Paraglaciecola sp. L3A3: one gene and its partner. The protein of the gene in region 2 interacts with the protein of the main gene of each other region in a pairwise test. Links are inferred from orthologs where the notes say so. Each region holds a gene or a part of one and is shown on either strand. Other genes may lie near its edges.

Region 1 (12,955 bases), 1.5 Mb from region 2 along the record:
CTACACCTGATTCTTGACCCGATTGAAAATGCATAACGTTACCTAATAACGAAGTCGATTTTATATCGCAATGTTTCCAACGATGATCTTCAGCACTATTCGCTTTAAACTGCTTAGTCAGGGTTTTATCAGCAGCTGGCTCAGTTGGTATTTCATACACAAAGGCAAATATCGTAGGAGTAACTTTATCAGGAAATGCATGGAAACGTTTAACATCGGCCCCACGACTTACGTGTAAATATACACCTAGATTTCCATTACCGTTTTTAGCCGTTAAGTTTTCTGCAATATCCCGCCAATATTTATCACTTTTAGATAACTGAATGCCAATTGTAGCTAAACCTTGTTGCATTCTTTTAATATGCAAAGCAAAGCCAACGAGTTTACCGCTATATGAAGGTACCATCTCATAAATTCCGTCTCCAAATAAAAAGCCTCTATCCATTGGCGATATTTTCGCCTCATGCATCCGCATATATTCGCCATTTAAAAATACTATATCCGTGTTAGAGCCCATAAAACGTAAAATTCAGTCAACTTATTTATAATTAGATTATGCCATGGTTCCCGTTACTAATTGACTAATAAATGTGTCAAAATATATTTTTTATAGGCTTATTGCTATTGACTGGAATAAGTTACAATACGCTTAAGTTTTCAAAAAAAGATAATTGCTCAAACTATGTTACAAGTTGGAATGGTTCACACCTTAGAAGTCATCAATGAAGTTCCTTTTGGTTTTTACCTAGATGGTAAAGACAAAGGGCAAATTTTATTGCCTACCAAAAATGCACCACTGGGATGTAAAATGGGTGATATGGTTCACGCATTTATTTACCACGATAGTGATGATCGCATTATTGCAACAACTAGACGTCCTAAAGTGTTCGTTGATCATTGTGCATATTTAAAAGTTGTGAGCATTACCCCAATTGGTGCATTTGTGGATTGGGGGCTAGAAAAAGATTTATTGGTGCCTTATAGCGAACAAGCTTACCCCATGTCTGAAGGAATTTCTTACGTGGTGTATGTATTCTGTGATGATGAAACTGGACGTCTTGCGGCATCTACTCGTTTAAGTGATTTTTTATATGAAGAATCAAGTGAGGAAGGCGGCACTTTTGAACCAAAACAAGAAGTAGATTTACTCATTTGTGGTAAAACAGATATGGGATACAAAGCCATCATTAATGGTTCTCACTTAGGCCTATTATTTAGAGATGAAGTATTCAAGCCGATCAAAATAGGCCACTCAATGAAGGGCTATATCAAATCAATTCGTGAAGACGGTAAAATCAATTTATGTTTCCAATTTCATGATCCCACTGCACGAAACACCCTAGAAGAACAAATAATAGAAGATCTTATTGCCCACGACGGCTTATCCACTTTGACTGATAAAAGCCCTGCTGATGAAATTTCTAAACGATTTAATGTCAGTAAAAATGTCTATAAAAAAGCGCTAGGCTCGCTATATAAACAAAAGCGTATTTTATTAGATAAAATAAAAGTGACGTTAATAAAAAAAACGGATAAATAGCAGGATAAATCATGGATGAAATACTGGTACGTTACTGCCATTTTATAGGTATTATCGTTTTAGCTGGTACCTTAGTCGCTAAACATATGATGCTGACAGGAGAGCTTAATCTGGCACAAATGCAGAAAATAGCGAGGATCGATAGAGTGTATGGCCTAAGTGCATTAATCGTGTTATTGGCTGGTTTAACCCTTTGGTTTGGAGTGGGTAAACCAGCTGAGTTTTATGCTAAAAATTGGGTGTTTCATTTAAAAGTGAGCCTATTCATTGTAATGGCATTACTGTCCATTTATCCGACAATTTATATTAATAAAATCTGTCGTGCTAAACAAAAATTGGTCAATGTACCTAAATCTATTATCAATACGGTACGACTGGAACTGACTTGTTTGGTGATCATACCTTTGTCCGCAGTTTATATGGCAAAAGGTTATGGCCTTTATGCGTCCTAAGCTTCAAGTTTAGTTAGTTCAAATTTAATTTTACTATCTAACCTGAATACTGGATAAGCCGAACCTCTAGATAACGCTCTTTTTGTGCCTAGCGGCGTTGGATTGTCTAGTAATAACACGTTATTACGTACGACAACCCGCCTTGCTATACACAAAAATTTCGTCACCGAGTAAGCATTCAGGAGAGGTGATTTGGGTGCACGTTATTAAGCTATTGAATTGTAATGATAAATTCAGATTAGACGATACTTCTTATCCAGAACTCAGGTTATCTATCAAAAAAGGCATCGTCTTTTAAACAATGCCTTCTTTGACTTTTTTTATCTCTTTGCGGCCGTTATCGCTTAAAATTGAGCGAAAGCATTTTCAAAATCAGCAACCAGATCATCATTGTCTTCAATTCCGATAGACATTCTAATCATGTTGTCACTAACTCCCATTTCTTCACGCTGTTTAGCCGTTGATTCATAATAAATAGTTGAAGCAACAGGTAAAGCTAAAGTTCGAGTATCACCAAGATGAGTGGCACATATAACCAACTTTAAGGCATTTAGAAAAGCAATAGGGTCAATATCATCAAGCAAATCAAAACTTAAAATTCCACCGTAACCTTGGAAGTATTCTCGGGCTAAATAATGTTGGGGATGATTAGCTAAACCTGGATAATAGACTGCGGCTACTTTTTCGTGGTTTTGTAAATAATTCGCAATGCGCAATGCATTGTCATTCATTTTATTGGTGCGTAAGACTAACGTCTCTAAGCCAATAGAAATATCATGAGCGGCTTCTGGAGATAATGTTGCCCCCATATCCCTCAATCCTCTTTTACGAATTTGAGTTAAGCCCCATAAACTTGGATCAGTACCGCGATAAATATCCAAGATATTATCGAATGTAGACCAGTCATATAAGCCAGTGTCGACCACACTTCCGCCTAACACATTGCCGTGACCCGACATATATTTTGTCAGCGAGCTGACGGTGAGCGAAGCAAGAACAGATTTAGCATCAAACATATTAGGTGGTGTCATTGTGCTATCAACTATGAATAAGGCGTTTTGCTCTTGGCAATATTGTCCAATTGCACGTAAATCTGCTACTTGAGTAACTGGATTGGCAATCGTTTCTAAATACACAGCTTTAGTATTGGCTTTATAAGCTTTTTTAACATTTTGCACATCAGTCACATCAACAAAAGTCAGTTCAATTCCTAATAACTCCATTGTTTCGGTGAAACTACGGGTATTACCAAACAGAAAATGACTGACAATAATGTGATCCCCTGCTTTGAATAAACTCATCATTAAAGAAGAAATAGCAGCCATCCCAGTAGCAAATGTAACCGCACCAATCCCGCCTTCTAAATGGTTTAATATATTTTGCAAGGCTGCAGTTGAACCACTCGATGAACGTCCATAAACATGACCGAGTTTTTTTCCCTGAAAAACATCGACTATGTCTTGTGCTTCAGAGAATTCAAACAAAACTGAATTACTAGTAGCTTGATGCACAGCACCATATTGAGGATTATTAAGTAAACGATCGGCATGAACTAAACGAGTTGTAAAACCTTTATTTTTCAATCTTTATCTCCAGTGCGATAACAAGATCTATTATCAATTAACCAAGAGCCTAAGTAATTCACTCAATATGAGGGTTAATTTGGCAAATTTATTTTGTATATTGTTACTCAACTAAGGAGTAACACAAAATCGCATATGTTTTTTCTTATAATCAAATGCATATATAAAGCATTGAAACCTATTGTATATCACTCACCATGAAATCCGTACCGTAACTTAAGCGGTGTTATGCATGAAAACAAACAAACCGCTATTTTTAACCACAACCCAACAAACAGTTAACCTTTATTAAACAAAATGGATTTTTATTATAACTAATTTATAAAGAAACACTGTATTCGAGCGACAAACCATTTCATTCTTGCTCTGTGCAATTTAAACTAACTGTATAGAGGCTATTACTCTTTGTGAAGAAGCCCTAATGTTAGGTCATCAAAAAAGTACTTAATCTTAGTCAAATTCACCTTATTTTATTGGAATGCAGATATTGAGAATATTAGTAATTTTGTTGTCTTTGGTTTTCGCTCCGGCGCATAGTCAACAGACAGCTCAGAGCCTTTTTGGCCAGTATCAAAACGCTTTATATCAAATCAAAATAATTGATTTAGAATCAGGCAACAAATCTTCAATTGGCTCAGGGTTTCAAGTAGATTTGCAAGGTAATATAGTGACAAACTATCATGTAGTTTCAGAATATATATATTATCCAGAAAAATTCCGTATTGAATATATGGATCATTTAGGTCAAGAAGGGCAATTACAATTAATTGATTTAGATGTGATTAACGATCTTGCCTTAGTACGAAAAGTTCAGCTAAATGATACAGAAAGTGCTTTTCCTATCGCTTTATCATTACCTGAACAAGGCAGTGATATTTATTCACTAGGTAACCCTCATGACTTAGGCATGATAGTGGTACCGGGAACCTTTAACGGATTGAAAAAAAATAGCTTCTATCAAAGGATACATTTCACCGGGGCCATAAATCCTGGTATGAGCGGCGGCCCAGTAGTCAATCACAAAGGGGAAGTAATGGGTGTGAATGTTGCAACCGCAGGTAATCAGATTGGCTTTCTTATCCCTTTAGCCAAAGTCATTGATTTACTCAGTAACCAAGATGCTGAGCCTATTTCAAACGATCGACTAAAACCTCGTATCCAAGAACAACTGATGGATAACCAACAAAGGTTATTTTCTCGTCTAAAAAATCAAAATTGGAAAACAGCGAGCTTAGGAAAAGCCTCAGTCCCTTCCCAAGTTACAGAGTTTGTCTCTTGCTGGGGCGACTCAAATGCGAATAATAAAGATGCCTTGTTTTTATCTGTAGAAAACCGTTGTCGATTAGATGAACAAATTTTTCTGCATTCAGATTTAAATACCGGCTCTCTTGAATTGGACTTTGAATGGTTAGAAGGAAAGTCATTAGGTCAACACAGGTTCTATTCATTTTATACCGACAGTATCACTGGTGCAGGTCCTGGCAATAAAGCAGGCAAAGTTGATATTACTAATTATCGTTGCCAACAAGATAAAGTCACCAATATACATGGTGTTTCAAGCAAGACTGTTTTATGTTTGCGGGCCTATAAAGACTTTGACAAATTGTATGATGTATTATTTGTGGCAGCCACATTAGATCACGATGAAAATGGTTTGATAAGTCATTTCACCTTGGCTGGAGTAGCAAAAGAATCAGCTTTGACATTTACTAAAAAATTTATGGATTCAATTGAATGGCAATAGTTTTAGAGCTCCTCTCCCGTAAAAACATTCCTCTCAAACATTTTAAGTTTGAACAAGACTATGTATGTGTAGGGCGTGATTTTAACAATGATTTAAGATTAGACGACCCTTATGTCTGTCCTAGCCATATGTTAGTTGCTATTGACCCTGAATCGGGGCAATTGGTAGTTAATGATTGTCAATCGACTAATGGTATTAAGGTCAATAATAAGTATGTTAAGCAAGCAAATTTAACGTCCAATGACATAATCAAAATTGGCCGCACTAGACTACGTATAATTGATACAAAAATTCCCTTACCTGTTGCTATGCCTCTTAGTGAATTAGAAGAAAATTTGAATTGGTTGAACCGTGCATTCTTAACAGTATTTTTAACCTTTGTTTGTCTTAGCTATATGCTAATCGCAAAATTCATCAATAGTATTGAAGAATTTAATTTAATCAGTGTTTTAACTTCACAATTAAGTCAACTGGCCATCATCTGTATTTGGCCATTATGTTTTGCTGCATTGGCTAAAATTTCTAAGAAAGAAAGCCATTTGGTGAATCAAGTCAACTTGACCTTGATCACTAGTTTATTAGTATATGTCCTCAGCTTATTAGAAAAAGTAGTCATTTTTAACATTCAACCAGGTGCATGGTTCAATTGGCTTGAACTGGGTGTATTTTCTATCATAGTGGTTAGTTTCATTTGGTTAAGTTTATTTATAGCCTTTCACCAACCAGATAACCGACGTAACATTATTACAGCGGCTTTATCATGCATGGTTATTATTCCAATTTTCGCTATGGGTTACTTAAAGGACGATGATTTTAATAGTCGACCTAATTATGATCCTACCCTACTTGCTCCTAGTTATAATTTAACAGGAACTATATCAAGTGTTGAATTTGTCGATAGTTCTGAACGTTTATTTGATCGAGTTGATAAATTAAGAAATGACTAAAATGAAAAAACTATAAGCTTTTATTATGTGTATATTATTTGTTGCGATTAATAAAAATCAAGATTATCCACTGATGATTGCTGCCAATCGTGATGAATTTTTTGCTCGGCCGACTGCTGAGTCAAACTTTTGGTCAGATAATAACAATATATTAGCAGGCAGAGATCTAGAAGCCGGTGGGAGTTGGATGGGGATTAACCAAGGCGGATTTTTGGCTGCATTAACCAATATTCGCAATCCTCAACGTAATAATACAAAAGCAATCAGTCGAGGTAAATTGGTCTCTAATTATCTTACACAGCCAAGTCAAAATTATGCAACAAACCTCAGCCAAACAAAAGACCAATACAATGGATATAACCTATTGTTTGGAAAATGGGACAAGCTAGAAGTATATAATAATCATTTTGATCAAATTGTTTCTTTAACTTCGGGGATCCATAGTCTTTCGAATGAGAAACTAGATAGTAGTTGGCCAAAAATGAACAAAGGTAAAAGTAAATTAGAAACTTTATGCCAAACTCAAAAAAATATCACTCCTGAAAATTTATTTGACCTACTATTTGATAGTAACAAAGCTGACGATCAGCATCTTCCTAAAACTGGCATTTCACTGGAGCATGAAAGACGACTATCACCAATTTTCATTTTAGGAGAAGAGTATGGGACTCGTTCTTCAACTGTACTTACAGTCGATAAAAATCAACAAGTAAATTGGTACGAACGGACGTATAACAATAAAGCAAATTGTTTGTCTGAAAAAAGTTTCCATTTCAATATAAAATAGAGTTAATTTTACTCGAATTTTTCAATACTAGTGGCATAATGCACCGATACGCTAGTCATCAATTTTACCACTAAGGAACATCATGTTTGAAGTATTGCCTCAACTACCCGCAGATCCTATATTAGGTTTATCCACCGCTTTTAAAGCCGATACAAATCCTAACAAAATTGATTTAGGCGTAGGTGTTTATAAAGACGAACAAGGTCATACACCGATCTTAAGTTCAGTGGCTAAAGCACAAACAATTTTATTAGACAAAGAAGATTCTAAAACCTATATCACCCCACAAGGTGTGCAAGGGTATATAGATGGCATGTTACAGCTAATGCTGGGCAAAGATAGTCCAGCTTTATTAGCTGATAGAATAGCAGCAGTTCAAGCTCCTGGCGGCTGTGGAGCACTTAGGATCTTAGCTGAGTTAATCAAACGTTGTGATGATCAGTTAACTGTTTGGGTAAGTGATCCTACCTGGGCTAACCATATACCATTAATTGGTAACGCTGGTCTAAAAATCGAAACTTACCCGTATTTTGATAAAGACAGTGCTAGCATAAAATTTGATGCCATGATTGATTGCCTAAAACAAGTTAAAAAAGGCGACGTGGTGTTATTACACGGATGCTGCCATAACCCAACAGGTGCAGATTTAACTAAAGAACAATGGCAAGTGGTTTTAGAAACCGCTCAACAAACTGGTTTTATTCCTTTTGTTGATGTTGCATACCAGGGCTTTGGTGACGGATTAGAAGAAGACGCTTACGGAATGCGTTTAATGGTGAATAACCTACCTGAAGTTGTCATTGCAGCTTCATGTTCGAAAAACTTTGGTTTATATCGCGAACGTGTTGGTATCGCAGTAATGGTGACTGAAAACTCGGCTACCCGTCAAGCTATTCAAACACAAATACAGTCAATTGCTCGTGGTATTTACTCTATGCCTCCTTCATACGGTGGCGCTTTGGTAGATATTATCTTAAATGATGATGTATTACGTGCTGAATGGATGGGTGAAGTAGAAGCTATGCGCAGTCGCATGCAAGATCTGCGTACTCTACTGGTTAGTAAGTTAACTGAATACGGTTCACAGAAAGATTTTGAGTTTGTAAAAAAACAAAAAGGAATGTTCTCTTTCTTATGTATCACTCCAGAGCAAGTGCAAGCGATGCGAGATCAGCACAGTGTGTATTTTGTCGGTTCGAGCCGAGTAAATATAGCCGGCATTAGTCAATCTAATGTAGATGCGTTAGCTAAAGCTTTAGTTTCTGTGCTATAAACAGTACAAATTATAAAAATAAAAAAACCGGCAATTTGCCGGTTTTTTTTGTATTAAAACAATTTATTCAAAAGGTTTAGAACTCTCTACACGACTTTTTAGTTTCTGGCCAGGTCTAAAAGTCACCACTCGGCGTGCTTTTATTGGAATGTCTTCCCCTGTTTTAGGGTTTCTTCCTGGACGCTCATTTTTTTGTCTTAGATCGAAGTTACCAAATCCAGAGAGTTTAACCTGCTCGCCAGACTCCAAAGCTTCACGTACTTCTTCAAAAAAAGTTTCAACAAGATCTTTTGCATCACGCTTGTTGAGCCCTAACTTTTCAAATAAATGTTCCGCCATTTCGGCTTTGGTTAATGCCATAAAATCAATCCCTCAAAGATGCTTCAAATTTTTCTGATAACTCGGCCACAATCCCATCAACCGTTGCCTGAATGTCACTTTCTGCTAACGTCTTAGATTTATCCTGCAAGATAAGTGAAATCGCGAGGCTTTTCTTACCTTCTGCAATTCCCTTCCCTTTATACACGTCAAACAAGTTTAGGCCAACTAGTTGATTTGCGCCAAATTTTTCGATACTAGTCAAAATTTCACCAACTACTTTATCATCGTCTACAACGATTGCAATGTCACGTCGATTTGCAGGAAATTTTGATATTTCTTCAGAAATAGGTAGTTTTTTTACGCCAAGAGCATTAATTTCCAATTCAAATACGAAAGTACGGCCATTTAAACCTAATACTTTTTCAAACTGTGGATGAACCGCACCTAGATAACCAAGTAATAGATTATCTTTATAAATTGCAGCACTTTGACCAGGGTGTAATGCGTTTTGCTGAACAGCAGTAAAGTAGTAGCCGGTCACACCTGCACTATCAAGTATGTTTTCAACATCACGCTTCACATCATAAAAATCTGCTGCGCGAGTAGCACTGTCCCAATTTTCTTCATTAAGATTACCGGTTATCACACCACTTAATACTAATTCTTGTCTAACACCGGTTTTTTCTGACTTATCTGGGATAAATCTTAGTCCAGATTCAAATAGTCTAATTCTAGGTTGTTGACGCTTCTGGTTATAGGAAACGGCTTGCAACAAACCAGTCCATAAACTAACTCTCATCACAGACATTTCTGAGGAAATAGGATGAGGTAAAACTAAGCCTTCAATTTCAGGATATAAAAGAGTTTGTATTTTCGGATCAACAAATGAATAAGTAATGGCTTCTTGGTATTCACTTTCGACTAAAACTGTTTTTAGCTGTTTTAATTCTACTTTGCTCTCTTGATGTTTAGACATCTTAAGTGTCGATACTGGCGAAACGTTCGGAATTTGGTTGTAGCCGTAAACTCTAGCCACTTCTTCGATCAGATCTTCTTCAATGCTAATATCAAAACGATAAGGAGGAACTGATACCTGCCAAATGCCATTTTCAAATGACATAGCAAAACCTAAACGCTGAATAATATCTGATACTTTATCTGCTGATATTTCAATACCTAATACACTCGTCAAACGATTATGTCTAAGTTTAACTGATTGTGTTTTAGGTATATGGCTTTGTTCAATAGCTTCAACTATAGGGCCGGCTTGACCACCAACAATATCTAATAATAAGGTGGTAGCTCGTTCCATAGCGGTTCTTTGTAACTCAGGATCAACGCCACGTTCGTAACGATGAGATGCATCGGTGTGCAAGCCGTATTGTCTAGCTTTACCCATAATTGCATCACGCGCAAAAAATGCGCTTTCTAGAAATATATCTTTACTGGTTGAAGTAACGCCAGACTCTAAACCACCAAATATACCAGCCATAGCCAAAGGCTTATTAGAGTCTGCAATAACCAGTGTATTAGCTTGTAAAGTCACTTCATTGCCATCTAACAGTGTTAGCTTCTCATCTTGTTTAGCAAGTCGAACAATTACATCGCCTTCAAGCTTGTCATTGTCAAAAGCATGCATCGGATGACCAAGCTCTAACAACACAAAGTTTGTTACATCAACTACAGGATCAATACTTCTAATACCTGAACGTCTTAATTTTTCTACCATCCAAAGCGGACTGGTAGCATTGAGGTTAATATTTTTTATTATACGCCCTAAATATCGAGGACAGGATTCAGGGTTAGCTAATTGAATATTTCTACTATCAGAAATTTCAGTCACGACATCAGCGACTACTTGCTCAGTAACATTCGTTTGATTTAGCACTCCAACTTCACGAGCTAAACCTTTGATACCTAAACAATCGGCACGGTTTGGCGTTAAATCCACTTCGATAGTGACATCATCTAAAGATAAATATTCTCTAATATCTTGACCAATAGGTGCATCTAAAGGCAGTTCTAAAATACCATCTGAATCTTCGGAAATGCCTAACTCAGAAAAGCTACATAACATACCAAATGAAGGTTGGCCTCGTAATTTTGCTTTCTTAATTTTAAAGTTACCAGGCAACACAGCCCCGACTTTGGCTACTGCAACTTTTAAACCTTGACGACAATTCGGTGCACCACAAACGATATCAACGAGTTCATCGTCGCCGACATTGACTTTGGTAACTTGTAATTTGTCTGCATCTGGATGTTGGCCACATTCAACTACTTCACCGACTACCACACCGCTAAATTCACCAGCAACGGCTTCTACACCATCAACTTCTAAACCGGCCATACTCAATTGCTCAGAAAGAGCATCTGTAGATATGGAAGGATTAACCCATTCTCTTAACCACTTTTCACTAAATTTCATATTCTTGGCTCGGCTTAATTAAATTGCTTAAGGAAACGAAGATCGTTTTCGAAGAAGGCACGCAAATCATTCACTTCGTAACGCAACATAGTTAATCGTTCGACGCCCATACCAAAAGCAAATCCTGTATAGACTTCTGGATCAATATTGACGGCTTTAAGTACATTAGGATGGACCATTCCGCACCCTAAGACTTCAAGCCACTTACCATTTTTACCCATAACATCTACTTCAGCCGAAGGTTCTGTAAAAGGAAAGTATGAAGGTCTAAAACGTACTTGCAGATCTTGTTCAAAGAAATTATTCAGAAAATCATGTAAAATTCCCTTTAATTCCGCAAAACTAACGTTTTTATCCACCATTAAACCTTCAACTTGATGGAACATAGGTGTATGAGTTTGATCGTAATCATTTCGGTAAACCCTACCTGGTGAAATAATTCTTAACGGTGGTTGCTCTACTTCCATGGTTCTAATTTGCACACCAGAAGTCTGGGTACGTAACATCACATCAGGATTAAAATAAAAAGTATCATGATCAGCTCTAGCTGGATGATTAGCTGGAATATTTAACGCGTCAAAATTATGAAAACCATCTTCTACTTCAGGACCTGTTTTTGCGGTAAATCCTAATTCACTAAAGAAACTTTCAATTCGATTAATGGTACGAGTAACTGGATGTAACCCTCCTCGCTCTATACCTCGGCTAGGCAAAGTGACATCAATTTTCTCACCCGCTAATTTTTGATTTAATTCTTGAGTGCGTAATAACTCACCCCTAGCATGGATAAGTTGCTGAATTTGTTGTTTGGCCAAATTGATTTTTTGACCTGCAGCAGGGCGTTCTTCATTAGAAAGTTTCCCTAACCCTTTAAGTAACTCTGTCATGCGGCCTTTTTTGCCCATGAATTCAACGCGAACGGCATCAAGTGTATTTGCATCTTGAGCAACATTGATTTGCGTTTTTGCTTCTTTAATTATGGCATCAAGATCCATAGTTTCCTCGAATTACATTATATTTTAATTGTTAAACATTCCGCAGCAAAGCGATAAGTTTGGACATTTTTAAGAGCCAGATATTCTACACGAAAGCAAGGTGCTGAGGCTAGGTGAAATTAACGGAAAGTACGGATTTCTAACGATTTTTTGCTGAATTTAAGTAATGATAATTACCTTGAACAAAGTAACATTGAAGCTAACTTAAAGCATGAACTAAAACAGTAGGGTTAAAAGTAAAATTGTTTTTATGCTGGATGGTAAATAATAGAAAGAAAAACGGCGAGCATCCTGCTCGCCGTTTCCTGAAAGAACTTAAACTATTAATTAAAAAAATTAGCTTAAAAAATTAAGCTAATGCACCTTTAGCTGCATTTACTAACGCAACAAATGCATTTTTATCATGTACCGCTATGTCAGCTAAAATCTTACGATCGATCTCAACAGATGCTTTTTTCAAACCATTGATGAAACGGCTGTAAGACATACCATTTTGACGAGAAGCAGCATTTATACGGGCAATCCATAATTGACGGAATGTACGTTTTTTGTTGCGACGGTCACGATATGCATATTGACCAGCTTTTGTTACTGCTTGTACAGCAACGCGATAAACTCGACTACGAGCTCCATAATAACCTTTGGCTTGTTTTAGTACCTTTTTATGTCGGGCACGTGCAACAACACCACGTTTTACTCTTGCCATATTCTAAGTCTCCTGTTTTAAACGTAAGGTAACATGCGTTGAATTAACGCAGTGTCGGCCACATGGACCAATTTTTTGCCACGTAAGTGACGTTTACGCTTAGAACTCTTCTTAGTCAAAATATGACGTAAGTGAGACTGTTTACTCTTGAAGCGACCCGAAGCAGTTTTAATAAAACG
Region 2 (16,263 bases):
CAGCAGCGAGTACTGTTAAGTCAAATTCCAATTGAAAGACTGAAAACAGACCAAGAGTAATAATCACATCGTGAGTTAACGCAGCTACAGAGCCTAGCGCAAAGCGCCATTCAAAACGTAAAGCAACATAGATTAATATGCACAAAAGCGCCACTAACATTGCTAAGCCACCTTGTTCTGTCAGCTCTTCACCAACACTAGAACTAACATAAGAACTACCACGCATTTCAGCTGTGGCATCAGCTTCACGTAACACTTTAAGAGCTGCATCTCCTAACTCAGAAGGTTTAACACCTTCACGAGAAGCTAATCGGATCAATACATCTTGGCTACTACCAAAATTCTGTACCACGGCATCTTTAAAATCAGAGTTTTCGAGTTGGGTACGAATTTGATCTAAGTCAGCCGCTTGTGTATAGCCCACTTCTATCTGTGTACCACCAGTAAAATCTAAGCCCCAATTTAGTTGGTTCACGGCTAAAGAAACAATAGAGCCTAAAATCAACACAATTGACAAAATTGCTGCTGGTGTTTTCAGTGACATAAATGACACTGTTTCTTTCATATTTAATATTTGCATCAATAGACTCCTATATCGACAACTTGGTTAGGCGTTTTCCGCCCCACCATGCGTTCACTATTGCACGAGTCACTATGATCGCTGTAAACATCGAAGTGGCGATACCTATCATTAGAGTGATGGAGAAGCCTTTAATTGGTCCTGTACCAATAGCAAACAAAATTAATCCTACTAAGAAGGTGGTAATGTTTGCATCTAAAATAGTAGAGAACGCACTATCGTATCCATGATGAATGGCCTGCTGCGGACTACGTCCTTCTGCAAGTTCTTCTCGAATACGTTCGAATATCAGCACATTAGCATCAACGGCCATACCTACAGTTAAAACAATACCTGCCATACCCGGTAAACTGAGCGTAGCTCCAGGGATCATAGACATAATACCGACTATCATCACTAAATTTAAAGTAAGAGCGATATTGGCGACAAAACCAAATTTTTTGTAGTACACCAGCATAAATACTAATACAGCAACAAAACCCCAAATAATAGCCTGCATACCTAGATCAATGTTTTCTTGGCCTAAACTGGGTCCGACTGTACGTTCTTCAATAATTTGCACAGGTGCAATCAATGCTCCAGCTCTAAGTAATAATGCAAGGTCATGTGCTTCTTTAGGTGAATCTAAACCAGTCGTCTCAAACTGATTACTAAACACACCATTAATTGTCGCTACACTGATAACGTTACGTTTTGCTTCAAATATCAATTTATCATTCGCATCACGTTCGCCCGTAGCTTTATATTCAATGAACACCACGGCCATAGGTTTACCCACCGCACGTTTAGTGAAGTTAAGCATTTTAGCTCCACCTTTTGAGTTCAATGAAATAGATACTTTAGGCATACCATTTTGGTCAACACCACTATTAGCATCAATAATTTCACTACCTTTAACGATAACTCGCTTTTTAAGTAGTTGTGGGCCACGTTTTTCGTAAGGTAACAATTCTGAACCAGGGGGAACTCGACCATTTATTGCATCACGCACATCATGATCAATATCCACTTCACGATATTCTAAAGTGGCGGTTGCATTCAAAATTTCTTTAGCTTTCGCCGTATCTTGAATACCAGGAAGTTGCACAACAATACGGTCTGGACCTTGTTTTTGCACTGTAGGTTCTGCGACACCTAATTGGTTTACACGATTGCGTATAATGGTAATATTTTGTTTTACCGCATAATCTCGTGTTTCTTTCAGTTTTTGCTCAGACATAGAGACTGAAATAATTAGGCCACTTTTTTCATTAAACACTAAATCACGGTTACGATTTTTTAAGAAGAAATCCGCTTTGTCTAAGGTTTCTTGATCACGGAAATAGATATCAACACCATCATCCATTTGTTTAACTGTACGGTAACGTATACCTTCTTCACGTAAAGCAGTTCTAAAGTCACCGACCATATCTTCGTAAGACTTTTCTAACGCTGATTTCATGTCCACTTCCATTAAGAAATGTACACCACCTCGAAGATCTAGACCCAACTTCATTGGCACGCCACCTAGAGCTTCTAGCCACTCAGGAGTATCAGGTGCAAGGTTCATAGCGACAATATAGTTTTCACCAAGAGATTTTTCGATTCTTTCACGGGCAACTAATTGACTATCAGAGTCATTTAAACGAACTAAAATTTGCCCATCTTCAAATTCAACTTTTTTAGTTGAAATATTAGCCGCAGCTAATTCACTTTTAACTTGAGACACTGTTGATTCGTTAACAACAGCATTTTTACTAGCGGAAATCTGCACGGCGTGGTCTTCACCGTATAAATTAGGAGAGGCATACAAAGCACACATGCCGACCACAAAGATCACCAAAAAGTACTTCCATAGCGGAGTTTGGTTTAACACAAAAAATTCCTTCCGTTTATATGACAAAAGGGCTTAAATATCTTAAAGAAAATTCTTTAAAAGTTAAGCCCCTCAAACATCAATGACTTAAATAGCCTTCATAGTACCTTTAGGTAATACAGCTGAAATCGCTGATTTTTGTACCACTATATTAGTGCTGTCATTTAAGCTTAATTCAACAAAATCTTTTTCTTCAGATACCTTAGCAATTTTGCCAACCATGCCGCCTTGGGTTAACACTTCATCACCCTTACTCAACGCAGACACCAAGTTTTTATGCTCTTTTACACGTTTAGCTTGTGGACGATAAAGCATGAAATAGAAGATCAAACCAAACACACCCAACATGATCAACATTTCAAAACCGCCACCTGCAGCGCCACCTGGAGCAGCTTGTGCGTGTGCATCTGATATAAATAAACTCATAATTACCTCTTTAGTTAGTTATTTTTTAATTAGTACCACTTATTATGATAAAGGGGGTACTGGCAACTCTTTTTGACTGTAAAAATCTGCAACAAATTCATCTAGCTGATTAGCCGCGATTGCATCACGTAAACCCTGCATAACTCTTTGGTAATAACGCAAGTTATGAATAGTATTTAACCTAGCACCAAGTATCTCGTTACATTTATCCAAATGATGTAGATATGACCGAGAATAGTTTTTACAAGTGTAACAATCACATTTATCGTCTAAGGGTCCAGTATCTGTCTTATGTACAGCATTACGGATTTTTACCACACCATTAGTCACAAACAAATGACCGTTACGGGCATTTCGAGTTGGCATCACACAATCAAACATATCGATTCCACGGCGCACCGCTTCAACTATATCTTCAGGTTTGCCTACACCCATTAAATATCTAGGCTTATCTGCGGGAATTTGATCTGTAGTGTGATCTAATACCTTGATCATTTCTTCTTTTGGCTCGCCAACAGACAAACCACCTATGGCATATCCGTCAAAACCAATTTCCTCTAGCCCTTGTAGAGAGACATCACGCAAACCTTCGTACATACCACCTTGAATAATACCAAATAAAGCAGCTGGACTATCGCCATGCTCATCTTTACTTCGTTTAGCCCAGCGTAAAGAAAGCTCCATTGAAACACGAGCTTCACTTTCTGTAGCTGGGTAAGGTGTACATTCATCGAAGATCATCACAATATCTGAGCCAAGATCACGCTGTACTTGCATAGACTTTTCAGGCGTTAATAATATTTTTTCACCATTAATAGGTGAACGAAAGGTCACGCCATTTTCAGTGATTTTGCGAAGTTCGCCCAAGCTAAATACTTGAAAGCCACCTGAATCGGTTAAGATTGGTTTGTCCCAATGCATAAAGTCATGTAAATCGCCATGTTGTTTGACGATTTCAGTTCCAGGACGCAACATTAAGTGAAATGTATTACCCAAACAAATATGCGCGCCTGTCTCTTTCAATTCTTCAGGTGTCATACCTTTCACAGTACCGTAAGTACCAACTGGCATAAAGGCGGGGGTTTCTACCACCCCACGCTCAAAAATCAAACGTCCTCGACGAGCTTTACCGTCGGTATTTTCTAACTCAAATTTCATTAATATATCCTAGTGCAAACAGCTAATTTACGTAGAACACGTTTTTAGCAGCACCCTACCTATAAAAGTCGAAGGATTATATACGAAACTAGCACCAATCAATACTAATAAGTGCCCTCAGAAATAGATTTTAAAGGTGTAAAACATGCCTTCAATAAATTACTACTAAAGCAATTAGGTTAAGCTAAACAAGATAAAGGGTGAGTAACGTCAAAACAGAAAGGCTAGTCAACCTGAATACTGGATAAGCCGAACCTCTCGATAACGATTTTTTGTGCCTAGCGGCGCTGGATTGTCTAGCAATAACACGTTATTACGTACGACAATCCGCCTTGCTATACCCAAAAATTTCGTCACCGAGTAAGCATTCATGTGAGGTGAAGTGGGTAAATATTATTAAGTTATTGAATTGTAAAGATAAATTAAGATTGGACGATACTTCTTATCCAGAACTCAGGTTAGTCATTAAATTTAACACTAATTGGTTTTTTATATTTTATTGAGTATCGACTTATGTACCCTGCACAGTCATTTTCTTTCAGGCAATAAAAAAGCCGCTTAATTGCTTAAGCGGCTTCGTTATATGGCGTCCCCAAGGGGATTATAAAATACGTCCTTGTATTTTACCGCTTCGCGGCCGTGCTAAAGCACGTTCAAAAATGTTCCAGACATTTGTACTCGGGCTATCCATGCCCTCGCCACTTCGCGGCCGTGCTAAAGCACGTTCAAAAATGTTCCAGACATTTTTGTCGAACCGACAGGGGTTCTCACCCCCTTGGGTCATCATTTTCTTTCAGGCAATAAAAAAGCCGCTTAATTGCTTAAGCGGCTTCGTTATATGGCGTCCCCAAGGGGATTCGAACCCCTGTTACCGCCGTGAAAGGGCGGTGTCCTAGGCCTCTAGACGATGGGGACAAAAACTTCTTTTATCGAAACGAGTTTCGATAAACTTTGTAAAGAAAAGATGAGTCTGCGAATCGCGTAACCTAACTTTTTATGCTCTACAAAAAGAACTTCTTATCAAACTATATACTCATTGGCCTAGGCGGTAATGAATAATCCTTGTTTTGACACTTAAATCACATCCTGTGATTTAATCAATATGGCGTCCCCAAGGGGATTCGAACCCCTGTTACCGCCGTGAAAGGGCGGTGTCCTAGGCCTCTAGACGATGGGGACAACAATTTTCTTATCAAAGCTCTGCTTTGATAAATTGTTGTTAGGAGAAGTGAGCCTGCGAACTAAGCGGCATTATCTTTTCCGAACAACTAAAAATATTGTCTACGATAAATAAAACACTTAAGGCATTCATTTATCTGTCTTATCATTTTATTTACTGGCCTAGGTGGTAGTAAATAATCCTTGATATTGGTGGAGCCAGGCGGGATCGAACCGCCGACCTCTTGCATGCCATGCAAGCGCTCTCCCAGCTGAGCTATGGCCCCTAATCAATTAAAGCTAAAGCCTTATTTGAATAACTGGGTGTCATTCCGTGACAGCGGGGCGCATTCTAGGCACCTCCCCTTTTCATGTCAACGATTTTTTTAAAAATTTTATCTGTTTGCTATATATTTGAGCGCTTTGGTTATACGTTGTTCAATTTCAGCCTGATTTAGCAGATTTAAGGTCACATCTAAAGAAGGTGAATTACCTGATCCTGTCACCGCAACTCTTAAAGGCATACCCACTTTTCCCATACCTACGCCTAATTCTTCAGCAGTTTGATCAATAGCCTGATGAATTGTTTCTGGATTCCACTCAGAAAGTGCAGATAATTTAGTTTGCACTAGCAATAAAGCTTCTTTTGCCACGGGTCGTAAATGTTTTTTTGCCGCTTTTTCATCAAAGTTCTCATAATCTTGATAAAAATATGCACTGATGGAGGCTAATTCTTTTAAAGTTTTCACTCTATCAGCCTGTGCAGTAATCACGTCTTCCAATGCTGGCCCATTAGATATATCAATACCTTGCTGTGCAAAGTGCCATTTAGCATGCTCAGCCACTTCGCTAGCAGGTAACGTTTTAATATAATGTTGATTTAACCAAATTAACTTATCTGTGTTAAATGCCGAAGCTGACTGGCCGATTGCATCTAAACTAAACAACTCAATCATTTCATCCACAGAAAATATTTCTTGATCGCCGTGAGACCAACCCAAACGTACTAAATAATTCAATAAAGCTTGAGGTAGATATCCATCATCACGAAACTCCATTACGCCGACCGCATTAGTTCGTTTAGATAACTTTTTACCATCGTCACCCAAAATCATAGAAACATGGGCATATTCAGGGATAGGCGCACCTAAAGCCTGTAATATATTAATTTGCCTAGGCGTATTATTAATATGGTCTTCGCCTCTCACCACATGGCTAATTCCCATATCCCAATCATCAACTACCACACAAAAGTTATAAGTCGGGGCACCGTCGGTACGACGAATAATTAAATCATCTAATTCTTGATTAGCGATAACAATTTCACCACGAATGTGATCTTTAATTGTCACACTACCTTCAAGAGGGGTTTTAAAGCGAATAGCGAAAGGTTGTCCTTCAGGATAATCGGTACGATCACGCCATGTACCAGGATAACGAGGTTTTTCACCATTCGCCATTTGCTGTTCACGAATAGCATCTAATTCTGCAGCAGGCATAAAACATTTATAGGCTTTACCTTCTGATAACAGTTGATCAATAAGTTGGTTATATCTATCAAAACGTTTAGTTTGATAATATGGCCCGTCATCCCAATCCAATCCTAACCATTGCATACCTTCTAAAATGGCATCAATCGCAGCTTGGGTAGAACGCTCAATATCTGTATCTTCAATACGTAATACAAATTTTCCGCCTTGGCTTTTTGCATATAACCAAGAATATAGTGCGGTACGCGCACCGCCAACATGTAAATAGCCGGTGGGGCTAGGAGCAAATCGTGTTACAACTGACATTAAAAATCTATCCTAAAAAATAATTGGCGGCATTTTACCAGCCAATAACAAGAATTTATATCTCCATTTTCCGAGAGAGAGCACTATCCTGATTAAAATATATAAAGGGATAACCCACAAAACAGCTTAATTGCTTATCAAACAGCCAAAAGGATTATGATGCATAGTCATAATGAATGACCAATTATAAAACAACTAATTTGAATACTTTTTATGCAGTTAAACAATAATTTTAATTTAGATGTTGACAGTTTGTTGAGCATACCTATAATAGCGCTCCACTTAAGGCCTACGCCTTGAAGTGAAATGAAATCTAGATGCTTAGCTCAGTTGAAAAAAGACAGAGCATCGCCGTTCTTATTAAAGGAATGGCAAGGGTCACTGGTTAATCCCAGTATAAATAACCCCGGACGCTTAGCTCAGTTAGAAAAAGACAGAGCATCGCCGCTCTTATTACAAGAATGGCAAGGGTCACTGGTTAATCCCAGTATAAATAACCCCGGACGCTTAGCTCAGTTAGAAAAAGACAGAGCATCGCCGCTATTATTACAAGAATGGCAAGAGTCACTGGTTAATCCCAGTATAAATAAATTCGGACGCTTAGCTCAGTTGGGAGAGCATCGCCCTTACAAGGCGAGGGTCACTGGTTCAAGCCCAGTAGCGTCCACCACATTACTAATTATTGATTTTCAATCGATAATAAAACTGGTTCATAACCAGTGATCAAATTATGGACGCTTAGCTCAGTTGAAAAAAGACAGAGCATCGCCGCTCTTATTACAAGAATGGCAAGGGTCACTGGTTAATCCCAGTATAAATAACCCGGACGCTTAGCTCAGTTGGGAGAGCATCGCCCTTACAAGGCGAGGGTCACTGGTTCAAGCCCAGTAGCGTCCACCACATTACTAATTATTGATTTTCAATCGATAATAAAACTGGTTCATAACCAGTGATCAAATTATGGACGCTTAGCTCAGTTGAAAAAAGACAGAGCATCGCCGCTCTTATTACAAGAATGGCAAGGATCACTGGTTCAAATCAGTATAAATAAATTCGGACGCTTAGCTCAGTTGGGAGAGCATCGCCCTTACAAGGCGAGGGTCACTGGTTCAAGCCCAGTAGCGTCCACCACTTTCTTCTTCATCTCTTTGAATTATATTTAAAAAAGTACGATGAGCATCGCCACTTTTTACAATCAAAGACCGAGTGAATATGTCTGCTTAAATTGAATAAGCGTTTTGCTCCTAGCTTTGTCTATTCACTTCGATCTATTTACTATCCGCTGTTTGTTAAGCATTTTTTACGATCTGCGCTCTGTATTCTTCTATTTCGTCTCGCAAGCCTGCGGCTTTTTCAAAGTCTAAGTCTTTGGCTGCTTTAAACATCACTTTTTCTAGCTCAGTAATTTTTTGCAATAACTGTGGAGTACTGAGAGTTTGATATTTCTTACCTTTTTCAGCCACTAACCTGAGTTTAACTTTATTTCCTTGGTCTGACTTGCCATCTCCTACATCCATAATATCGGTAATAGGTTTATTCAACTGCATAGGGGTAATACCGTGTTTCAGGTTGTGCGCTTTTTGTTTTTCTCGCCTGCGATCTGTTTCTTCCATCGCTCTTTGCATAGATCCAGTAATTCTGTCTCCATACAAAATAGCTCGACCATTCAAATGTCGTGCAGCCCGTCCCATGGTTTGAATCAGTGATCTGTCTGAACGTAAAAAACCTTCTTTATCTGCATCCAGTATCGCTACTAGTGATACCTCTGGCATGTCTAAACCTTCTCGAAGTAGGTTAATTCCGACCAATACATCAAACTTGCCGATTCTCAGATCACGTATAATTTCTATCCGTTCAACTGTATCTATATCCGAGTGTAAATAACGAACTTTGACTCCATGTTCATCCAAATAATCACTTAAGTCTTCAGACATACGTTTGGTCAATGTGGTGACTAATACCCTTTCATTTTTAGCCACACATTTATGTATCTCAGACAATAAATCATCTACTTGAGTACCTACCGGACGTACTTCAATTTCAGGATCAATTAATCCAGTTGGTCTTACAACCTGCTCTACAATATCTTCTTCAGGCACGGTGGCTAACTCAAATTTTCCGGGCGTAGCCGACACATAAATAGTTTGTGGGCTAATGCGCTCAAATTCTTCAAACTTGAGCGGCCTATTATCTAGGGCCGAAGGTAATCTGAAACCATATTCCACTAAGGTTTCCTTACGGGATCTATCACCTTTATACATAGCGCCTATTTGAGAAACGGTTACATGTGATTCGTCGATAAACAATAAGCCATCGGCAGGAAAATAATCAATCAAGGTAGGTGGTGGATCGCCAGGTGGTCGACCAGACAAATAGCGCGAATAGTTTTCGATCCCAGAGCAATACCCTAACTCTTGCATCATTTCGATATCAAATTGGCAGCGTTGTGATACACGCTGTTCTTCTACTAATTTATTCACAGATTTAAGTTGTTCACGTCTTTCTTTTAATTCAACTTTAATATGTTCAATAGCATCAAGAATTTTTTCTCTGGGTGTGACATAGTGAGTTTTCGGGAAAACAGTGGCTCGGGTCACTGTTTTTTCTATGGCACCAGTGAGTGGATCAAAAATACTAATACGTTCAATTTCTTCATCAAATAACTCAACACGAATACCTTCACGTTCTGAATCGGCAGGGAATACATCAATCACGTCGCCCCTCACCCTAAATGTACCCCGTTCAAAGGCCACATCATTTCGAGTATATTGAATTTCGGCCAAACGACGTAAGATGTCGCGCTGATTCATAATGTCGCCTTGACGAAAATGTACCAACATTTTCATATATGACTCGGGATCACCTAAACCATAGATAGCAGAGACACTAGACACAATAATAACGTCACGACGTTCCATTAAAGATTTAGTCGCAGATAAACGCATTTGTTCTATATGTTCGTTTATCGATGCATCTTTTTCGATAAAAGTATCACTCGAAGGCACATAGGCTTCGGGCTGATAATAATCATAATAAGACACAAAATACTCTACCGCATTATTAGGAAAGAACTCTTTCATCTCACCATACAACTGGGCTGCTAATGTTTTGTTATGAGCCAATATCAGAGTAGGCCTTTGCACCTGCTGGATAACATTAGCCATAGTAAATGTTTTACCAGAGCCTGTAACACCTAATAAGATCTGCCGCGCCAAGCCATCTTCTAGACCTTCGACTAAGGCTTCAATAGCTTTAGGCTGGTCACCTGCAGGAGAATAAGAGGAAGATAATTCAAAGGGTCTATTCATGATATTAGGCTTCCTTAGCTGTTAATTTAATTTTGTTTTTTAAAATATGTTTAAACCACAAGAAAGCAATAAGAGCGACCGATAAATTTGCTACAACTGCAGCGGCAAATATACCTTTTAAATCAAACAATAGACCTCCAAAATAAGAAATTGGTACTACAAATATAAATAATCGCATAATACTTAAGCCAAGTGCCGACATAGGCAGATGCACCGCATTAAATGACGAGTTAGTTAAGATAATAACCCCTTGTAAACCGTAACCTAAAGGCACTATGCTCAAAAATATAACAATAGTCTCAGCGACCACAGGGTCATCTGTAAATATGTCCGCTAAAAACGGCGCTATGAAAGCAATAATAGCAAAAATGATTAACTGCCAAGCTAAAATAAACTTTAAGCATAATGAATAAGCTTGATTGACACGTTCTAGGTTATTGGCACCAAAATTCTGGCTAATAAAAGGTGGCAATGACATAGACAAAGACAACACCACTATTAATGCTATTGATTCTAACCTACCGCCAACCCCCCATGCAGCGACAGCTGTATTGCCATATCCAGCAACTAAGGCAGTCACTACTCCTGTAGCCACAGGTGTAAGCATATTAGCTCCAGCTGCGGGTATACCAATTCTTAAAATGCCACCAGTGCTACGCTTCAGTTGTTGCCAGTTGAGTAATCTTGGTTCGATCAATTTTCGTTTGATAGCCAACAAATATAGAATATAAAACAGTCCGACAGCCCATGCGATAAGTGTGGCAATGGCTGCACCTTGAATTCCTAAGGCTGGAATGGGGCCCCAACCAAAAATTAATAATGGATCAAGTAACACATTTACAAAACCACCAACTGCCATCACATAACTTGGCGTTTTAGTGTCTCCCGAAGCCCTTAGCACACTATTTCCCACCATAGGCATGGCTAAAAAAAGACCTGCCGCATACCAAACCACCATATAATCTTTAATAAGCGGCAATAAACTCTGGTCGGCACCTAATAAGGTAAAAATACTTTCTATACTCAACACACCCACAATAGCCAGGGAAATAGCTAAGACAAAAGTTAACATAAGCGCACCAGTTGCCGTTTCTTTGGCTTTATCATGAGCACCTGAGCCCATAAATTTACCAATAACAGCAGATGTACCTATGCCTAAGCCAATATTCAAACTAATAACAGTAAAAGTAACTGGGAAGGTAAAACTAATAGCAGCTAATTCTTGAGTCCCTATCATGCCAATAAAAAAGGTATCTACCAAACCAAATGTCATCAACATGATCATGCCAACTATCATAGGCATAGTCATTTTGTATAATGTTTTACCAATATCATTATTCAGTAAATCAGGGGCTCTTGTTTGACTAGCTTGAGAACTCAATATTTATTCCACTTTGGTTAGCTAAATAGATGAATTAACCAACAGAAAATTTCATCTTAAATTAATAATCTTTATAAAAGACATGATACGCGAATTTTATTACAGCTTTAGCAATATTTGACAATTCAAATGTTACATAAATGTAAAATAAGTATGTATTTTAACCAGTCTTTTTTTAGAGACACTTGAGTGTCTATTTATTGACGTTTTTATCCACTAGATCTTAATAATTCATATTTTGTCAACTCTGTTACAGAAAAAAGTCAGCTAATATTTTTAATAAAAACTATTGATCTTTTAAAAAAATAAATTTTCTCTTAAAAAACAACACACAACTAAAATTATAGTTATTTACTTCTAAACCCTAATAACGTAATAAATTTCAATAAAAACCATAACCTATTGTTTTAAATAGCCTTTAACTATAAAATAGTTATTTCATACTACAGCTATTGACATTAATAGATAAATCTATAGCAACAAGTTATAAATTTAATACACAACCTTATCCACAGGTTTAGTGGATAACTGAGTTAGCACTATAATTGGCGCTGTTTTAACAACTAAAGGTCGATAGTAGACATTAGTGACCACTAACCTTCAGTATGGCCTATTAAGGTTACACTTTTATTAAACACTGTTTTTATACCCAGTATTCAATCATTTATTAATAACTATTAACTATAAGAGCCGTAAAAAAGAATCTTTAAAATAAACTAAAGATTTTTAATCAAAAACAGCCAATTTATTTTCTAAAAACATGAAAAAAAAGCTTGTTTATTTTAGGAACTAGTACTTTTGTTTAGTTTAAATACAATTATTAAAAAATATTAAAAAATACTTACTTTGAGTGTTGACAGCAGGCACCTTGCTCATTAATATTCCGCACCGTTGAAAAGCAGCTTGATTTACCAAATCAAGTTTGTTTATTAACGAAACTATAGTTCCCCCTTAGCTCAGCTGGTTAGAGCGACGGACTGTTAATCCGCAGGTCCCCCGTTCGAGTCGGGGAGGGGGAGCCAACTATAGTTGATTTAAATAATTAGCATTAATTATTTAAACGAAAATTTGAATTCCCCCTTAGCTCAGCTGGTTAGAGCGACGGACTGTTAATCCGCAGGTCCCCCGTTCGAGTCGGGGAGGGGGAGCCAAATTTTGGCTCATATCTTCTAAATGTTATCCCAAATTCCATCTTTCATTATGTTTTTCATAATTAATCTCTCTTATTACAATAAACTTTTTAATATCAAGTTGTTAATGACGGCTGAAACTAAGATAATGGCCAGGATTTCTCTACCTTTGGCAGATACCCACTTAAGATGACCGACTTTTTATTACTTTTAATTGGCACAGTGCTGGTAAACAATTTTGTTTTAGCCCAGTTTCTAGGCTTATGTCCTTTTATGGGCGTGTCAGGCAAACTCGAAACTGCCATCGGCATGTCAATGGCCACAACATTTGTTTTAACACTAGCCTCTCTTTCAAGTTACTTAGTTGAACACTATATTTTGTTGCCTCTAGATATAGGCTATTTACGCACCCTAAGTTTTATTTTAGTGATAGCTGTCGTGGTCCAGTTCACTGAAATGGTGGTACATAAAACTAGTCCGACTTTATATCGTTTATTAGGCATATTTTTACCGCTTATTACTACCAACTGTGCAGTATTAGGGGTTGCCCTATTAAATATTAACAAAGATCATAACTTTGTTGAGTCAATCATTTATGGCTTTGGTGCAGCTGCGGGCTTTTCTTTAGTATTAATATTGTTTGCTGCTATGCGTGAGCGTTTAGCTGTGGCAGATGTGCCTAAACCCTTCAAAGGAGCTTCTATAGGCATGATCACTGCAGGGTTAATGTCTTTGGCCTTTATGGGCTTTACTGGTTTGGTGAAGTTCTAATGTCATTAACTTTCATGATCCTCACTGCATTAATCACCATTGGTATTATGGCCCTGATATTTGGCTCAATCTTAGGTTTTGCTGCGGTAAAATTTAAAGTAGAAGGCGATCCTTTAGTTGAACAAATTGATGCCATTTTACCACAAACACAATGCGGCCAATGCGGTTATCCAGGCTGCAGACCTTATGCAGAAGCCATAGCCAATGGTGATGACATTAATAAATGTCCTCCAGGCGGCGAAGCCACCATCAAAAAACTAGCAGATTTAATGGGTGTAGAGGCCACCGCATTAGATTCAGCCCATGGTCAAGAAGATGTAAAAAAAGTGGCTTACATCCGCGAAGATGAATGTATTGGCTGCACCAAGTGTATTCAGGCTTGTCCTGTTGATGCTATTTTAGGTGCGGCTAAACAGATGCATACCATAATCACTGACGAATGCACTGGCTGTGACTTATGTGTCGAGCCCTGCCCTGTTGATTGTATTGATATGATACCAGTAGCCACTAACACAGCATCTTGGCAGTGGAAGTTAGATCCCATAGCCATTAAACAAATAAATTAATAGAAGCCATGCAAACTCACTTCGATGACATAATAAATAAATTAGATAGCAATGAACTATGGGACTTCCCTGGCGGCATCTACCCTGCTGAGCGTAAAGAGTTATCAAATCAGCAACCTATTGCACAATTACCCATAGCTAAACAGTTATTTATTCCGGTAAAACAACATACAGGCATCGAAGGACATATTATCGTTGAAGTCGGTCAACATGTTTTAAAAGGACAAGCATTAACCAAAAGCACGAATCCATATGCAGTACCTGTACATGCCCCCACTTCAGGAGTTGTCAGTGCCATACAACCACATGTCTCTCCCCACCCTTCCGGTTTACCTGAACTTACAATCATAATAGACAGTGATCAACAAGATGCTTGGGCTGAACTCACCCCTTTTATTGATTACCAAAGCCATCCTAAAATGGATGTGTTAGGTAAAATTTGTGATGCAGGGATCAGTGGTATGGGTGGTGCTGGTTTTCCTGTCCACATAAAACTATCTACTCACAAAGAAGTAGAGTTTTTAATTATCAATGGTGTGGAATGCGAACCTTACATTACCTCAGATGATAGATTGATGCGGGAACACGCTTGGCAAATTCGTCAAGGCATTGATGTACTTACTCATTTACTTTCACCAAAACAAGTCATCATTGCCATAGAGCACAACAAACCTGAAGCAATTGAGGCAATGCAACTTGCCTGTCGTGAAAACCCACTATACAAAGTATGTGAAATTCCGACAAAATATCCTTCAGGTGGCGAAAAGCAGTTAATTCAGATTGTAACCAACAGAGAAGTACCGGCCAAAGGTTTACCTATTGATGTAGGGGTGATTAGTCAAAATGTTGGAACCTGTTTCGCCATAGCTGATGCCATATTTTCTGGTAAACCATTGATTCAAAGAGTGGTCACGGTAACCGGTGAAGCCATGGCTCGCCCCGCTAATTATTGGGCATTAATCGGTACGCCAATCTCACATATATTAGACGAATGTCAGTACCAAGCAGAGAAACAAACAGAAACTAAGGTGATCATGGGTGGTCCTATGATGGGCTTCGCCGTCGCCAATGAATCTGTTCCTGTAGTCAAAATCACCAATTGTATTTTGGTACCCGCAGACAAAGAGATAGCCACACTACACGAACAAGCTTGTATTAGATGTGGAGCTTGTGCTGACGCTTGTCCAGCAAGTTTATTACCACAACAAATGTTCTGGCATGCAAAAGCCAAGGAGTTGGATAAAGTACAAGAATACAATTTATTTGACTGTATTGAATGTGGTGCTTGTGCTTATGTTTGCCCTAGTGAAATTCCTTTGGTGCATTACTATCGGGTAGCAAAATCAGAAATTCGCGCCGAAAAACAAGAAAAAGAGCTGGCCGATAAAGCTAGGGAGCGTTTTGAAAAACGAGCAGCTAGACTTGAGGCCGATCAAAAAGCACGAGACGAAAAACATCGTTTAGCCGCCGAAGCACGTAAACAAGCTATGGCATCTAAAGGTAATGATGCAAAAGACAAAATTGCCGCAGCATTAGCTAGAGCAAAAGCTAAAAAACAAGCATTAGCCGACACAGTAAATGCACCTAACGCAGACTCAGAAACAGGCAACACTGAGACCTCTGGAACAACTGCCAATACAGAACAAAACTCAGAAATCGCTGAAGCCCCAGCAGAACAAAAGTCAGCGAGTTCTAACCAAAGAGTGCAAGCGGCAATTTCTAGAGCAAAAGCTAAAAAGGCAGCGGCTCAAGCAGCTAAACAACAAAGTGAAGCAAACCAAGCTAAAGAAATCGTCGAACCTGAAGTAAAAAAATCTGCAGTAGTTAGCCAATCAACTGCTGATAGCCTTGAAATTCAAGCAGCAGAAATTGTTGAACAAACAAAGACAACAGAGTTGAATCAGCAAGTAGTCTCTATCGAACCAGCGCCACAAGAACAAGTAGTGACAAAACAAGGATTAACCCAGCAAGTATCGAGCGAACAAGCAGATACAGCTTCACAAACCAGCAAAGAGCAACAAAAACAAGCCAGAATTGCTTCAGCTGTGGCTAAAGCAAAGCGGGCTGCCAAGAACAAAAACCAAGAGCCGCAACCACAGGACGCAGAACAAAAGACAACGCCATTGAGTGCAAA

Evidence for each region.
Region 1: the proteins of secD (region 2) and pheT interact in binary tests that used the Escherichia coli proteins (3 or more experiments, as listed by UniProt). The link is inferred for Paraglaciecola sp. L3A3 from one-to-one orthologs.

The regions. Positions count from the first base shown.
Region 1 is NZ_CP047023.1:2,835,594-2,848,548, forward strand. The notes cover bases 8,384-11,392. They hold pheT (phenylalanine--tRNA ligase subunit beta), read right to left. Parts: upstream 11,076-11,392; coding sequence 8,691-11,075; downstream 8,384-8,690. Other genes in these bases: ihfA (integration host factor subunit alpha), read right to left, coding at 8,390-8,686; pheS (phenylalanine--tRNA ligase subunit alpha), read right to left, coding at 11,090-11,392. Also shown: GQR87_RS11840 (aminotransferase class IV), read right to left, coding at 1-517; GQR87_RS11845 (S1 RNA-binding domain-containing protein), read left to right, coding at 683-1,540; GQR87_RS11850 (DUF2214 family protein), read left to right, coding at 1,552-1,992; GQR87_RS11855 (cystathionine gamma-synthase family protein), read right to left, coding at 2,337-3,575; GQR87_RS11860 (serine protease), read left to right, coding at 4,063-5,319; GQR87_RS11865 (FHA domain-containing protein), read left to right, coding at 5,310-6,266; GQR87_RS11870 (NRDE family protein), read left to right, coding at 6,292-7,053; GQR87_RS11875 (amino acid aminotransferase), read left to right, coding at 7,136-8,326; more of pheS, read right to left, coding at 11,393-12,070; rplT (50S ribosomal protein L20), read right to left, coding at 12,420-12,776; rpmI (50S ribosomal protein L35), read right to left, coding at 12,794-12,955.
Region 2 is NZ_CP047023.1:1,305,178-1,321,440, reverse strand. What follows is about bases 14-2,937. They hold secD (protein translocase subunit SecD), read right to left. Parts: upstream 2,436-2,937; coding sequence 591-2,435; downstream 14-590. Other genes in these bases: tgt (tRNA guanosine(34) transglycosylase Tgt), read right to left, coding at 2,904-2,937; yajC (preprotein translocase subunit YajC), read right to left, coding at 2,523-2,861; secF (protein translocase subunit SecF), read right to left, coding at 14-580. In the rest of the region: more of secF, read right to left, coding at 1-13; more of tgt, read right to left, coding at 2,938-4,019; gltX (glutamate--tRNA ligase), read right to left, coding at 5,573-6,973; excinuclease ABC subunit UvrB, read right to left, coding at 8,263-10,281; GQR87_RS05420 (MATE family efflux transporter), read right to left, coding at 10,286-11,662; electron transport complex subunit RsxA, read left to right, coding at 12,982-13,563; electron transport complex subunit RsxB, read left to right, coding at 13,563-14,129; electron transport complex subunit RsxC, read left to right, coding at 14,138-16,263. UniProt on the Escherichia coli protein: Part of the Sec protein translocase complex. Interacts with the SecYEG preprotein conducting channel. SecDF uses the proton motive force (PMF) to complete protein translocation after the ATP-dependent function of SecA.